Regions from separate parts of the Nocardia sp. NPDC056064 genome, predicted to be linked through region 2. Evidence: riboswitches for the same ligand, from Rfam matches in the RefSeq annotation. Region 2 holds a riboswitch; the other holds the start of a gene.

The links. A riboswitch is a leader RNA that binds a small molecule or an ion and turns the genes downstream of it on or off. The one in region 2 is predicted to bind cobalamin.
Region 1: it holds a riboswitch for cobalamin, as region 2 does, so the genes downstream of both, ACFC06_RS04620 (ABC transporter substrate-binding protein) here and metE (5-methyltetrahydropteroyltriglutamate--homocysteine S-methyltransferase) in region 2, are expected to answer to the same signal.

The regions. Positions count from the first base shown of each region.
Region 1 is NZ_JBHJWO010000001.1:997,394-1,004,527, reverse strand. It holds gene ACFC06_RS04625 (ABC transporter permease) at 1-184, opposite strand, end outside; gene ACFC06_RS04620 (ABC transporter substrate-binding protein) at 194-1,843, opposite strand; cobalamin riboswitch at 1,880-2,006, opposite strand; gene ACFC06_RS04615 (hypothetical protein) at 2,019-2,807, opposite strand; gene ACFC06_RS04610 (hypothetical protein) at 2,791-3,996, opposite strand; gene ACFC06_RS04605 (bile acid:sodium symporter family protein) at 4,213-5,106, opposite strand; gene ACFC06_RS04600 (alpha/beta fold hydrolase) at 5,197-5,991, opposite strand; gene ACFC06_RS04595 (TetR/AcrR family transcriptional regulator) at 6,165-6,758, opposite strand; gene ACFC06_RS04590 (alpha/beta hydrolase) at 6,843-7,134, opposite strand, start outside.
Region 2 is NZ_JBHJWO010000001.1:2,031,427-2,038,560, forward strand. It holds gene coaD (pantetheine-phosphate adenylyltransferase) at 1-303, opposite strand, end outside; gene rsmD (16S rRNA (guanine(966)-N(2))-methyltransferase RsmD) at 307-870, opposite strand; gene ACFC06_RS09355 (pyruvate carboxylase) at 867-4,265, opposite strand; cobalamin riboswitch at 4,549-4,753, shown strand; gene metE (5-methyltetrahydropteroyltriglutamate--homocysteine S-methyltransferase) at 4,898-7,134, shown strand, end outside.

The DNA.
Region 1 (7,134 bases), 1.0 Mb from region 2:
GCAGGGTCTGCTCGAGGTCGCCGATCTGCTCCGGTGTGGGTTCGGGAACACCCTGCGCGACCAGGATCATCCGGGCCGGGTCGCCCGGCGCCAGCGGTAACAGTGCCCAGATGAGCACGCTGGCGCCGAGCAGGGTCAGCACGGCCTCGACGACCCGGCGGCGGGCCCGGGCGAGTGGACGCACCCTCGCCCGTTATTCGCCGGTCCGGCTGGTGAGGTGCCTGCGGACGTTCGACACCCGGTAGTCGGCCCATTCGGGGCCGGTGACCACGGTGAAGTACTTGAACGTCCCGGCCACCACGTAGGCCTGGTCGCGCACCAGGATCTCCTGGGCGCGCGCCAGCAGCGCGTCACGTCGCGCGGTGTCGAACTCGCCGCGCAGTTGCGCGCCGATCGCGTCGATCTCCGGGTTGCTCACGCCCTGGGCGTTCGACGATCCACCGGTGGTCCAGCGCACCAGGTAGGGCTGGATCGGGTCGGCGGTGCCGGAGAGCGAACCGCTCAGCGCCACCGAGGATTCCCACGCGCCGGGGTCCTTCTTGACCGCGGCGGAGTCCTCGGCATTGTTGATCTGCAGATCGAAACCGGCCCGCGCGACCTGGTCCTTCATCGCGATCGCGACATCGTTGGTCTCCGGGCCCTGGGCCTGGGTCACGAACCGCACCACCAGCTTGCGGCCGTCCTTGGCGCGGATGCCGTCGGCGCCGGGCACCCAGCCCGCCGCGTCCAGCAGGCGCTTCGCCTCGTCCAGGTCGTGGACCTGGTTGTCCTGGGCGAACGACATCGACGGCGGGTACAGGCCGGTGGCGGCCGCGAACTGGCCGTTGCCGACGTCTTCGGCGATCCCCGCGTAGTCGATGGCCGCGGTGAACGCCTTGCGGACGGCGGTGTCGGTGAAGATGCCCGCCTTCAGGTTCATCTCCACCAGCAGCGACTGCAGAGCCTGCTCGGAGGACAACACGTGCATATCGCTGTCGCCGCGCAGTTCCAGCTTCGCCGAGGTGGACGGGTAGAACGCCATATCGGCCTCACCGCTGCGCACCCCGGCCAGCCGGGCCTGCTCGTCGGGCACGACACGGACGGTGACGCCCTTCAGCGGCGGCGTTCCCTCCCAATGCTTCTGGTAGGGGGCGAGCACGAGATTGTCGGGGCTCCACGCGGTGATCGCGTAGGGTCCCGAGTACGCGCCCGCGCCGACGATCTTCGCCGAGTCACCGCCCGCGGCCTGCACGGCGGCGACATCGTAGATCTGCAGCGAGTTGTCGCGCGCGGCGAGGGCGGCGGGCACCATGGCGTTCGGCGCGGGGGTGGTAATGACCACCTTGGTGCCGTCCACGGTCACCGTCGTCGCCTTGTCCAGGTACACCCTGGCCGCCGACGATTCGGCGATCTGCCGGGTCAGGGCAGCGGCCACGGCGGCGGCGTCGACCGGCTTGCCGTTCTGGAAGGTGACACCGTCGCGCAGCGTCACGATCCAGCGGGTGTCGCCCTCGCGCACCACCGATTCGGCCAGCCAGGGCGCGATCTCACCGGACTCGGTGACCTGCAGCAGGTTCTCCGCGACACCCCAGTCGAACAGCCAGTTCGTGCCGGTGCCCGCCGGGTCGAGACCGGCGATCTTGTAGGAGTTGTAGATGGTCAGGGTGCCGTCACCGGCTTCGCGCAGCGCCCGTGCCGCGGCGGCACCACCGTCGGTGGCCTCGCCCGCGCATCCGGTGACCATCAGGGTGGCCGCGAGCAGCGCGGCCAGCACGCCTGCGGCGCGGGAACGGCGCCGCCGCCCGGTCCGGGCATGGTCGGACAGCCGCAGGGCATCGTGCCTGCGGCGAGTGAGCACTCGCATTTCTCATCCTCGTGAAGCTAGATCCTGAAGCGGTGCAGGTATCCTGGCTCCCGGATCAACGCTCGCCTTCGGCCTTCCAACCCAGGAAGGTCGTGGCCATGGATGAAGGTCTGCTCCTCGGTCACAGTTGCGGGACAGCCCCGGATTCGCACCGGTGTTCCCTGCGGAAGTGAACCTAGCGGACGGGGCGCGCCGGTGGGGGAACGGGCGGGGTCAGGTCGCTGTCGCTGACGGTGTATGTCAGCGGGGGATAGGTGAAATCCGTCTCGGTGTTCTCGCGTCGTCGCAGGGCATAGAACTCGCGTCGCTGTTCGTCGTCGGCCGTGGTGAGGGGCGCACCCCGGTGCAGGTAGGGGTGTCCGTCGCGGAAGTGGAGAACAGTCTTCGATGTCCGGAAGGTGACGCCCAGCCACTCGTTCTCCGTGGTCCGGGCGGCCGTGTCCAGCACGATCTTGTGCCGGAGGAGCCGATTCGTGGCGACCGAGAACACCACGACGCCGTGGTGTGTCAGGGGGATGTCGAATCTCTCGCCGGAGTTCTTCGGTTCGACGATCAGCGTCCGCGGCGGGAGCTCGGGATGCCGGTAGCAGGAGAAGACGGCGATGAACGACTCGTCGGCCAGATCGAGGGCCTGATCGGAATGGCTGCCCATGGTCGCGTAGGCATTGGTGTAGCGCTCGGCGAGCGCGTTGTCGAAGGCTGCCGGGAGTTCGGCGCGGGCCTGGATCCGCCGGGCCAGACGCTCGTGCACGGACGCGAAGTGCTGGGCGGGACGGCCGTAGCGCGCGGTGGTACGGACGAGCGGGATGCCGCCGGTGGCATCGACTCTGGTCAGCACGGCGCCGCGGCGGCCCTTGCCGAGGTCTTCCCAGTCGACGGAGGCGGCGAGTGCGGTGAACAGGTCGTCCTCGACCGGCAGCGGGTAGGTGACGATCCCGTCCGGGAGGCTAGATCCGGGGAGCAAGGTAGTCCCCGGTGTTCATGCTGAAGCGGAACCGGTCGCCGTAGTCGATGAAGGACACGGACCGGTTCTCCTCGGCGTAGAGCTCGCGCAGCGCGTCCATGCCGTCCTCGGTGGGCGGCTCCAGCGGGATCAGGCCGGTACCCGGGTCGAGGAAGGTGCGGCCGTCGCGGTGCACGGCCTCGGTGGTCGAACAGCGCACCACATAGCCCAGGCGGGTCGGCAGCAGCGCGGCGTCCAGCGTCGACGGCCGGATCTCGTGGGTGTAGAGGCGATTGGTGGACAGCGGTATGAACAAGACCGAGCCGGGGTAGAGGGTGACGCTGAATCGTGCCGGGAGGCCGGTCTTCTCGGCCGGATTCTTGAGGCGGAAACGCAGGCTGGTGAGCCCGCTGACACCTCGCACGCCGTAGTCGAACGGGTCCTCGGGCAGGGGCTCGAGCTCGTCGAGGCCGTCGTAGAAGGTGCAGAAGGCCATGATCCCGTCGACGGGCATGTCCTTGGTCTTGTCGGCGTGGGCCGAGATCTTGGCCTTGGACTGTTTGCGCTCGGCCGTGGCGTGCGTGTTGTGATAGATCTGCGCCAGCACGTGATTGAGCGGGGCATGCCCACGGAAGATGGTGTCGGCCTCCTGGTTCAGGGACTCGACGATGCTGGTATCGGTCGCGCGGAAGGTCTCGGTCGGGCCCGAGAGATTCGTGGAGCAGCGCAGCAGGCGGAAACGCAGATCGTCACCCTCGCGCGTGACGGGCGTCAGATAGATCCCGGTGCGATGTGCTGTGCCCGTCTTGGTGGATTCGGTCAGCGACTGGAACGTGTGTTCCGCGCTGATCCGGCCGAAATGGTCGTCGTCGAGGTCGAAGAACCGGCGATAGTGCACGCCAACACCGTGCACCCGAACCGGCACCCGGCCCGCGTCGACGCGCGACCACGAATCCTCCGCGGCGACACCGTGCGACAGCTCGCGGATCACCGACACCCGCGCGGCGGACCGCAGCGAACGGCCGCTGATCGCCGACAGGTCACCACAGAGGTACACGGCCTTTCCCGCGAGATCGACGGAACCGGTGGCGAGATCCACCGGCCCCATCACCACTCCGGGGAAATCCCGGACCACCGCACTGTCGCGCATCTGCGCGGGCGCCACCAGCACACTGCCCGCCGCATCGATCCGAGCCTCTGCCATGGACATCGAGCAGTCCCCCCGTCGTTCCCCGACCTCACCGTGCGCCGACAGCCCGCCCCTGCACTGTGTTTCGACACGCGAGAACCAGTCTGCCGTTCGCAGATTAGCGGATCTACTCGTCGCGGTGTTCGGCTGCGCCGACGGCACCCTGCGGGTCTCCCTCGGCATGGACTGTGGGAACTGGACTGGGAGCACACCTTCGGGTGAACCGGCCTGCCGTCATCAGTGCACGGCGGGTACCCGGTCCACGGAATCGTCTGCCGCCCGGTCGGTTCGGGTGATCAGGAAACCGAAGGCGGCCGCGAGGACGTACATCAGCACCGAATAGACGGCGGCGGGGATCGCGGCCTCGGAGCTTTCCAGGACACTGAGCGCGATGGTCATGGCCACGGCCGTGTTGTGGATGCCGACCTCCATCGACGTCGCGATCGCCTGGGGGCGGGCCAGCCGGAGCAGGCGGGCGCCGGTGTAGCCCAGGGCGAGGCTCGACAGGCAGAACAGGGCGGTGACCAGGCCGACCTGCCGCGCGTAGTCGGCGACATCGTCGCGTTCGGCCACCAGCGCGCCGACCGAGACCAGGGCGAGCACGCCGACGGAGAAGATACGGACCGGCCGATCCGCGGCGGTCGCGAAGGCGGGGGAGAAGCGGCGCACGATCATGCCGATCGCCACCGGCGCCAGCACGATCGCGATCACCTGCACCACCTTGCCGAACTGCAGGCCGACTTCACCGTCGGCACCGAAATAGCCGATGGCGAAATTGGTGATGATCGGGACGGTGATGGCGGCCAGCACGGCGTTGATCGCGGTGAGCGTGATGTTCAGGGCCACGTCACCGCGGAACAGGTGGCTGTAGAGATTGGCGGTGGTGCCACCGGGCGACGCGGCCAGCAGCATCATGCCGATGGCCAGCAGCGGCGCCAGGTCGAACAGTTCGATCAGGCCGAACGCGAGCGCGGGCAGGGCGAACAGTTGCAGGGCCAGCGCGACCAGCACGGCCCTCGGTGAGCGCCCGATCCGGCGGAAGTCACCGATGGTGAGGGTGAGGCCCAGCCCGAACATGATGATGGCGAGCGCGCTCGGCAACCCGATGGTGATCAGGGCGGAGGATTCCATTGGTCAACTCTCGATTCTCGGAGGAGAGCGCAGACGCGCGGCGGGGAGGTGGTCGCCCACGCCGCAATGTAATCGCCGCTTACATGACTGTCAAGCGACCGTGGCGACGGCCTTCCACCACGTCACGACGCGCTCGACGACAGGCTCCGGAGTGCGGACCCATTCGATGTGCCCATTGCTCGCGCCGGGCGGAACGTCTGTGGCGCGGTAGTCCCAGCGGGTCGCCGCACCGGGCTCGAACAGCGTGCGGGCGAAGTCGTCGATGCCGGATTCGGGTGCCAGGGAATCGTTTTCCAGCGCGATCACCAGGGCGGGGATGTCGATGGGGCGCTGCGCCGGGAACGGCGGCCGGCCGGTGAGCACCATGCGGGCCCACTCACGCATCATGGTGCGCGCACCGGGGGCGCCGAACGCGGGCGGCGGAAGGTAGCCGAACGCCGCGGTCAGCGCCGGGATCATGGCGGCCATGGCGGCGACGTGCAGGCCGTATCCGGCGAAGTGCCGGTGGTGCGGGAGGCAGCCGCCGATCGTCACGAGCCCGTCCACGCCGGGGTGGTTGATCACGTGCCCGGCGGCGAGCTGGGCGCCGAGGCTGTGGCCCAGCACGATCACCGGTCGGGTGGGATGGTGGCGGCGGAGCTGGGTCACCGCGTCGGTGATGGTATCGATCTCGTCCGCGTAGGACCAGTCGTGTGCGCGCGCCGCGCGGGGCCCGCCGCGCTCGAACCCGCGGCGCGGCAAGGCGTGTGCGTCCCAGCCGTGCTCGCCGAACGCGCGGACCACCGGGGTGTAGAAGCGGGAGCCGATGGCCATCGCCGGTGCGATCAGGACGATGGGAGCCTCGCTGTGCGGGTCCATCGATGCGCCGATGTCGGTGCTGGTCACTCTGTGCTCCTCGGGGTGTTCACGCTGTCGACCGCGCGCTGTGGAACCCCTAATGTAAGCGCTGAGTACATCGACGGGGGCGGGCGGGTCCTCCGGGAAGCCGGATCGCCCTGGCTCCTGCGGGTCCGGATCTCGGTGCAGGTCGCGCTGTGATGCCGACGTGCAGCTGGTGGCTACTCGTCGACGGCCGCGGCGGGGCGTAGGTCGAGGATCGAGTTGATCGTCGCGCGGACCCGGTCGGTGAGTTCGCCGGGCGCGCCGACATCGAACTTCCCGTGCAGGTACAGGAAAGCCAGGCCGTGCACCAGCGCCCACATCGCGGTCGCCAGCGCTTCCTCGTCGGACTCCGGAAAGGCTTGCCGCACAATCGATCGCACGTATTCGTGGATGGCGGTGGTGGCCGCGACCCGCTCGGGGCTGGTGGGGTCGCAGGGCTCGGAGAACATGGCGCGGAAGAGCCCGGGACGTTTCAGGGCGAACTGGATGTAGGCGACAGCGATCGCGGTGAAGTCGTCGGCGTTTCTGGGCGCGGGGTTGGCGGCGACGAGATCGGCCGCGAGTTCCCGGTATCCGACCGCCGCCACCGCGGCCAGCAGGGCGTCGCGGTCGGCGAAATGCCGGTAGGGCGCCGCCGTCGAGACGCCCGCGCGGCGCGCGGCGGCGCGCAGGGAGAGCTCGCCACCGTCCTCTTCGAGCAGCTCTACTGCTGCGCGAACGAGCGCGGCCGGGAGGTCGCCGTGGTGATACGGCGCGTTCTGCGGTGCCATGGAGTCAATTTAACAACCGCGTGCCGACAGCGATCCGCCTGTCGAGCGGTTCGGGCACCGCAGAACGCCGAATCGAGACCGGGATCAGTTCAGCGCCGTCTTCAGCGCGTCGATGGCGAGGGCACGGGCGACATTGGCCGCGCGGGTGTCGCGCAGGCTGTCCAGCAGCAGGAAATCGTGGACCATGCCGGCGACGCGGACGGAAGTGACGTCGACGCCGGCCTCGCGCAGTTTGTTGGCGTATTGCTCGCCTTCGTCGCGCAGGACGTCGGCTTCGTCGGTGATCACCAGCGTGGGAGGCAGCCCTTTCAGGTCCTCCAGTGAGGCTTGCAGCGGGGAGGCGTACTTTTCCGCGCGTTGGGTGGGGTCGGTGGTG
Region 2 (7,134 bases):
CATCTGCAGCTCGTAGCCGAAGTCGCCCGCGTCGCGCATGCCCTTCACGATCGCGCGGATGCCCTCCTGCCTGGCGAAGTCGACGGTCAGGCCCTGCCAGGAGGCGACCCGCACATTGGGCAGGTGCCGCACCGCGTCGCGCAGCAGTTCCATGCGTTCCTCGACGGTGAACATGCCCTGCTTCTTGGGGTTCACATTCACCGTGACGACCACCTCGTCGAACTGCGCGGCCGCGCGGGTGAACACATCGAGGTGACCGTTGGTGACCGGGTCGAAGGAGCCGGGGCACAGTGCTGCAGCCATGACTCAGACGCTAGCACCGAACTCGGCGAGCTCGATTCTGGTCTCCCCGTACTTGCGGGTCCTCAGCGGCGCATAGCCTGCGGGCCAGGTGATTTCGGGTGAGCGGATGGAGCGTTCCACGATCACCAGGGCCTCGGGGGCGAGCCAGCCGTTGGCGGCCAGGGCGGCGAGGTCGGCGGTGACCTCGGGGGTGCTCACGTCGTAGGGCGGGTCGGCGAAGACCACGTCGTAGCCGTCGGGTGCGGGCTGGGCCAGGACGGTGCCCACGGTACCCAGGCGCAGTTCGGCGCCGGGCAGGCCGAGCTCGGCGATATTGGCGCGCACCACCGCGGCGGCCTTGCGGTCGGATTCGACCAGCAGGGCGTGTGCGGCGCCGCGCGAGAGCGCCTCCAGGCCGAGCGCGCCCGACCCCGCGTAGAGGTCGAGCACGCGCGTGCCGTCGAGGTCGAGGCGGGCGTCGATGGCGCTGAACAGCGCCTCGCGTACCCGGTCGGAGGTGGGCCGGGTTCCGGCGGGCGGCACCTTCAGGCGCCGCCCACCGGCCGTTCCCGCGACGATGCGGGTCATTCCGACTCGCGCGCAGCCAGTTCCACCAGCAGGTCGCCGCCCTCTACCTGCTGCACCTTCGCGGTCGCGATCCGGCCGACCACGCCCGCGCGCGGCGCGGTGATGGCCGCTTCCATCTTCATCGCCTCGATGGTGCCGATGGTGTCGCCCGCGTGGATCTCGTCGCCCTCGCCCACGGCCAGGGTGACCACACCGGCGAACGGCGCCGCGATATGACCGGGGTTGTTCTTGTCGGCCTTCTCCGCCGCCGGAACTTCCGAGGCGATCGAACGGTCACGCACCGCGACCGGGCGCAACTGCCCGTTCATGATGCACATGACCGTCCGCATCCCCTTCTCGTCCGGCTCCGAGATCGCCTCCAAGCCGATGAGCAGGGTGACACCCTTCTCCAACTGCACCCGATGCTCCTCGCCCCGGCGCAGACCGTAGAAGAACTGGTTCTCCGACAGACCCGTGGTGTCGCCGTACTTCTCCCGGTGGCTCCGGAACTCCGCGGCCGGGCCGGGGAACAGCAACCGGTTGAGCGTGTCGCGACGCTCCAGCGAGGAACCGTCCAGTCCCTTCTGATCCGCCGGGCTCAGCGGCACCTCGGGCTTGGGCTCGTTACGCCCGGCCAGCGCCTTGCTGCGGAACGGTTCCGGCCAGCCACCAGCCGGAGTGCCGAGCTCCCCACGCAGGAAACCGATCACCGAATCCGGAATGTCATAGCGGCCCGGATCAGCAGCGAAGTCCTCGATCTCGACACCGGAACCCACCAGCGCCAGAGCCAGATCACCGACGACCTTCGACGAGGGCGTCACCTTGATCAGACGACCCAGCAGCCGGTCGGCTGCCGCGTACTTGGCCTCGACTTCCTCGAACCGGTCACCCAACCCCAAAGCGATCGCCTGCTGACGCAGGTTCGACAGCTGACCACCCGGAATCTCGTGCGTGTACACACGTCCGGTCGGGGCGGGCAGCCCGGACTCGAACGGCGCGTACACCTTCCGCAACGCCTCCCAATACGGCTCGAGGTCGCAGACGTTCTGCAGATTCAGGCCGGTGTCGCGCTCGGTGTGCGCGGCGGCCGCGACGATCGCCGACAGCGCAGGCTGCGACGTGGTACCCGCCATGGCCGCCGACGCACCGTCGACCGCGTCGGCACCTGCCTGCCACGCCGCCAGATAGGTCGCGAGCTGACCACCAGGGGTGTCATGGGTGTGCACATGCACGGGCAGATCGAAATTGCTACGCAGTGCCGTCACGAGCTTGGCGGCCGACGGTGCCCGCAGGAGCCCGGCCATGTCCTTGATCGCCAGCACATGTGCACCAGCGTCCACGATCTGCTCGGCGAGCTTGAGGTAGTAGTCGAGGGTGTAGAGCTGCTCGTTCGGGTCGAGCAGATCACCGGTGTAACTCAACGCGACTTCCGCGATGGCCGTACCGGTTTCGCGCACCGCGTCGATGGCCGGGCGCATCTGGTCGACATTGTTGAGCGCGTCGAAGATCCGGAAGATATCGATGCCGGTGGTCGCCGCCTCGGACACAAATGCGCGGGTCACCTGCTCCGGGTACGGCGTGTAGCCCACGGTGTTACGCCCACGCAGCAGCATCTGCAAGCAGATGTTCGGCACGGCCTCGCGCAGTGCGGCCAAACGCTCCCACGGGTCTTCGTGCAGGAACCGCAGCGCCACATCGTAAGTCGCGCCACCCCACGCCTCGATCGAGAGCAGTTCGGGAGTCAGCCGCGCGACGTGCCCGGCCACACCGAGCAGACCGTTGGTGCGCACCCGGGTCGCCAGCAGCGACTGGTGGGCGTCACGGAAGGTGGTGTCGGTGACGCCGAGCGCCTTCTGCTCCCGCAGGGCCCGGGCGAAACCGTCGGGTCCGAGGGTGAGCAGCCGCTGACGTGACCCGTCCGGCGGCGGCAGCGTCATATCGATGGCGGGCAGCTTGTCGTACGGGTACACCGTGGTGGGCCGCTCACCGTGCGGCTTGTTGACGGTCACGTCCGCGAGGTAGCTCAGGATCTTGGTGCCACGGTCGGCCGACCCGCGCGAGGTGAGCAGCTGCGGGCGCTCGTCGATGAACGAGGTGGTGACCCGGCCCGCCTGGAAATCGGGATCGTCGAGCACCGCCAGCAGGAACGGGATATTGGTCGTCACGCCACGGATGCGGAACTCGGCCAGGGCGCGGCGAGCGCGCGCGGCCGCGGCGGGCAGATCGCGGCCACGGCAGGTGAGCTTGACCAGCATGGAGTCGAAGTAGGCGCCGATCTCCGCGCCCAGGTTCGCGCCGCCGTCGAGGCGGATACCGGCGCCGCCGGGCGTGCGGTAGGCGGTGATGCGACCGGTGTCCGGGCGGAAACCGTTGGCGGAGTCCTCGGTGGTGATCCGGCACTGCAGGGCCGCGCCGCGAATCGAGACCGTCTCCTGGCTCAGGCCGAGATCGGCCAGGGTCTCCCCCGCCGCGATGCGCATCTGGGCCTGCACCAGGTCGACATCGGTGATCTCCTCGGTCACCGTGTGCTCGACCTGGATGCGCGGGTTCATCTCGATGAACACGTGGTTGCCGCGTTCGTCGAGCAGGAATTCCACCGTGCCTGCGCAGCTGTAGCCGATCTGCCGGGCGAAGGCCACGGCGTCGGCGCAGATGCGTTCGCGCAGTGCGGGGTCCAGGTTCGGCGCGGGCGCGAGCTCGATCACCTTCTGGTGGCGGCGCTGCACCGAACAGTCGCGCTCGAACAGGTGCATCACATTGCCGTGCTGGTCGGCCAGGATCTGTACCTCGATGTGGCGGGGGTTCACCACGGCCTGCTCGAGGAACACCGTCGGGTCGCCGAAGGCCGATTCGGCCTCGCGGGAGGCGGCCTCGATCGACTCGCGCAGCTGCTCGGGCGCGGCGACCCGGCGCATGCCACGGCCACCACCACCGGCGACGGCCTTGACGAAGATCGGGTACTCGAGCTCCGTCGAAGCGGCCAGCAGCTGCTCGATGTCGGCCGAGGGTTCGCTGGACTTCAGCACCGGCAGGCCCGCGGCCCGGGCGGCCTCGATCGCGGTGGCCTTGTTGCCCGCCATCTCGAGGACCTCGGCCGAGGGGCCGATGAAGGTGATGCCCTCGCGCGCGCAGGCCGCGGCCAGATCGGGATTCTCCGACAGGAAGCCGTATCCCGGGTAGATCGCGTCGGCGCCGGCCGACTTGGCCGCCTCGACGATCGCCTCGATCGAGAGGTAGGCCCGCACGGGGTGACCTTCCTCACCGATCTGATACGACTCGGCCGCCTTGAGACGGTGCACGGAGTTGCGATCCTCATACGGGAACACCGCGACCGTTCCGATGCCTAGTTCGTAGGCGGCGCGGAAGGCGCGGATAGCGATCTCGCCGCGATTGGCGACCAAGACTTTCGAGAACATTGGACTACGGTACCCGGCCCGCGAGCGGGGTCCGGCACGCAAGGTGACTTCGCCACAGTCTTCACACCGAACATCCCCCGACCTGCGAAGTCGCGGTAATCGGACCGTCACATCTCACCGCGGGAGTCCCCGGCCCGTGCGGTCGGTGGTGCGGCGGCAACGCGCAGGTCACGCCCCTGTTCGGCACGTCCGGGTGAGCAGCCGGCCCGCGACCCCCTATGCTGGTGGGTGCAGCTGGTTCGCCTGCGCGGTGGAAGAGTCGGAGCCCCGACCTCCCGCGCCGGTGTCGAAGCCCGCCGCCGGTTCCCCGGCGCCGGGTGAAGAGGGAACCCGGTGGGAATCCGGGACTGTCCCGCAGCGGTATGCAGGAACGACCGCCGTCATCACGCACTGGACTTCGTGTCCGGGAAGCGACGGCCAGTAGGTCGGTCGACACACACGACCGGTGCCCGCGAGTCCGAAGACCTGCCGACTGTGCCGGATACGCCGTATCCGGCGGCCACCGCCTCGTGGATCGGGCGCGCGGACCACCCACAGACCGAGACAGACCGTGCCCGCACGGCGTCGACGGTCCGGCGGTTGGCGTCTGCCCGCATGGTGAGGGCCGTCCGTACCGCACTGGAGAAACTTCCGTGACTGTTTCGCACACTCCTTTCACCGCAACGGTTCTCGGTCTGCCCCGGGTGGGCCCGAACCGGGAACTCAAGCGCGCGACCGAGGCCTACTGGGCGGGCCGCGCCGACGCGGACCACCTGCACACCGTCGGCCGGGAACTGCGCCGTGCCCAGCTGCTCGAGCTGCAGGCCGCGGGCCTGGACTCGGTGCCGGTGGGCACCTTCTCCTACTACGACCAGGTGCTCGACACCGCCGTGCTGCTCGGCGCGCTGCCCCCGCGCGTCGCCGGGATCGCCGACCCGCTGGACCGCTACTTCGCAGCCGCGCGCGGCACCGACACCGTCGCCCCGCTCGAGATGACCAAGTGGTTCGACACCAACTACCACTACCTGGTCCCCGAGATCGACGCCGCCACCGTCTTCTCGCTGAACCCCGGCAAGCTCCTCGCCGAGCTGGCCGAGGCGATCGAGCTCGGCGTGGCACCTCGCCCGGTGGTGGTCGGCCCGATCACCTTCCTGAAGCTGGCCAAGTCCGCCGACGGCGCGGCCCTGGACCGGCTGCCGGAGCTGATCGCCCTCTACGCCGACCTGCTCACCCAGCTCGCCGACGCGGGCGCGCAGTGGGTGCAGATCGACGAGCCGGTGCTGGTCACCGACCTCACCGACGCCGAGGTCGCCCTCGTGCGCGACACCTACACCCAGCTCTCGGCGGTGGACCGGCGCCCGGCGATCCTGGTCGCCACCTACTTCGGGCACCCCGACGCCGCCCTGGGCGCGCTGGCAGGCACCGCCGTCGAGGGTGTGGCGGTCGACTTCACCGCGGGCACCCGGGTCGCCGATCTCGCCGCGCTGCCCGCGCTGGCGAACAAGCTGGTGGTGGCGGGCGTGGTCGACGGCCGCAACATCTGGCGCACCGATCTCGACGCCGCGCTGAGCACCCTGGGCACCCTGCTGGGCAGCGCCGGGTCGGTGGCCGTGTCCAGCTCGTCCTCGCTGCTGCACGTGCCGTACTCGCTGACCCCCGAGACCGGGCTCGACGAGCGGCTGCGCTCGTGGCTGGCCTTCGGCGCCGAGAAGGTCGCCGAGGTGCGCGTGCTGGCCACCGCGCTCACCACCGGCACCGACGCCGTGGCCGCCGAACTGGCCGCCGCGCGCGACGCCGCCGAGTCGCGGCGCACCGATCCGCGCCTGCACGTCGAGCAGGTCAGGGCCCGCCTGGCCGCGCTCGACGAGAGCGACCTGAACCGCCTGCCCGCCGACGAGCGCCGCGCCCTGCAGCGCGAGCACCTCGACCTGCCGGTGCTGCCGACCACCACCATCGGCTCCTACCCGCAGACCTCGGCCATCCGCCTGGCCCGCGCCGCGCTGCGCAAGGGCGAGATCGACGAGGCCGAGTACGTGCGCCGGATGCAGGCCGAGATCGCCGAGGTGATCACCCTGCAGGAGAAGCTGGGCCTGGACGTGCTGGTGCACGGCGAGCCCGAGCGCAACGACATGGTGCAGTACTTCGCCGAGCTGCTCGACGGCTTCGCCGCCACCGAGAACGGCTGGGTGCAGTCCTACGGCACCCGCTGCGTGCGTCCGCCGATCCTGTTCGGTGACGTCTCGCGTCCCGAGCCGATGACGCTGTCGTGGATCGGTTACGCCCAGTCGCTGACCACCAAGCCGGTCAAGGGCATGCTCACCGGTCCGGTCACCATCCTGGCCTGGTCGTTCGTGCGCGACGACCAGCCGCTGGGCGAGTCGGCCCGCCAGGTGGCCCTCGCCATCCGCGACGAGACGGTGGACCTGGAGGCCCAGGGCACCCGGGTGATCCAGGTCGACGAGCCCGCCCTGCGCGAGCTGCTGCCGCTGCGCGCGGCCGACCAGCCCGCCTACCTGCAGTGGTCGGTGGACTCGTTCCGCCTGGCCACCGCCGGTGTCGCCGACACCACCCAGGTGCACACCCACCTGTGCTACTCGGAGTTCGGTGAGGTCATCTCGGCCATCGCGGGCCTGGACGCCGATGTCACCTCGATCGAGGCGGCGCGCTCGCACATGGAGGTCCTCGACGACCTGAACGCGGCGGGCTTCGCGCTCGGCGTCGGCCCGGGCGTCTACGACATCCACTCCCCGCGCGTGCCCTCGGTCGAGGAGATCACCACGTCGCTGGCGGCGGCGCTGAAAGCCGTTCCCGCCGAGCGTCTCTGGGTCAACCCGGACTGCGGCCTCAAGACCCGCGGCCCGGTGGAGGTCGAGGCGTCGCTGCGCAATCT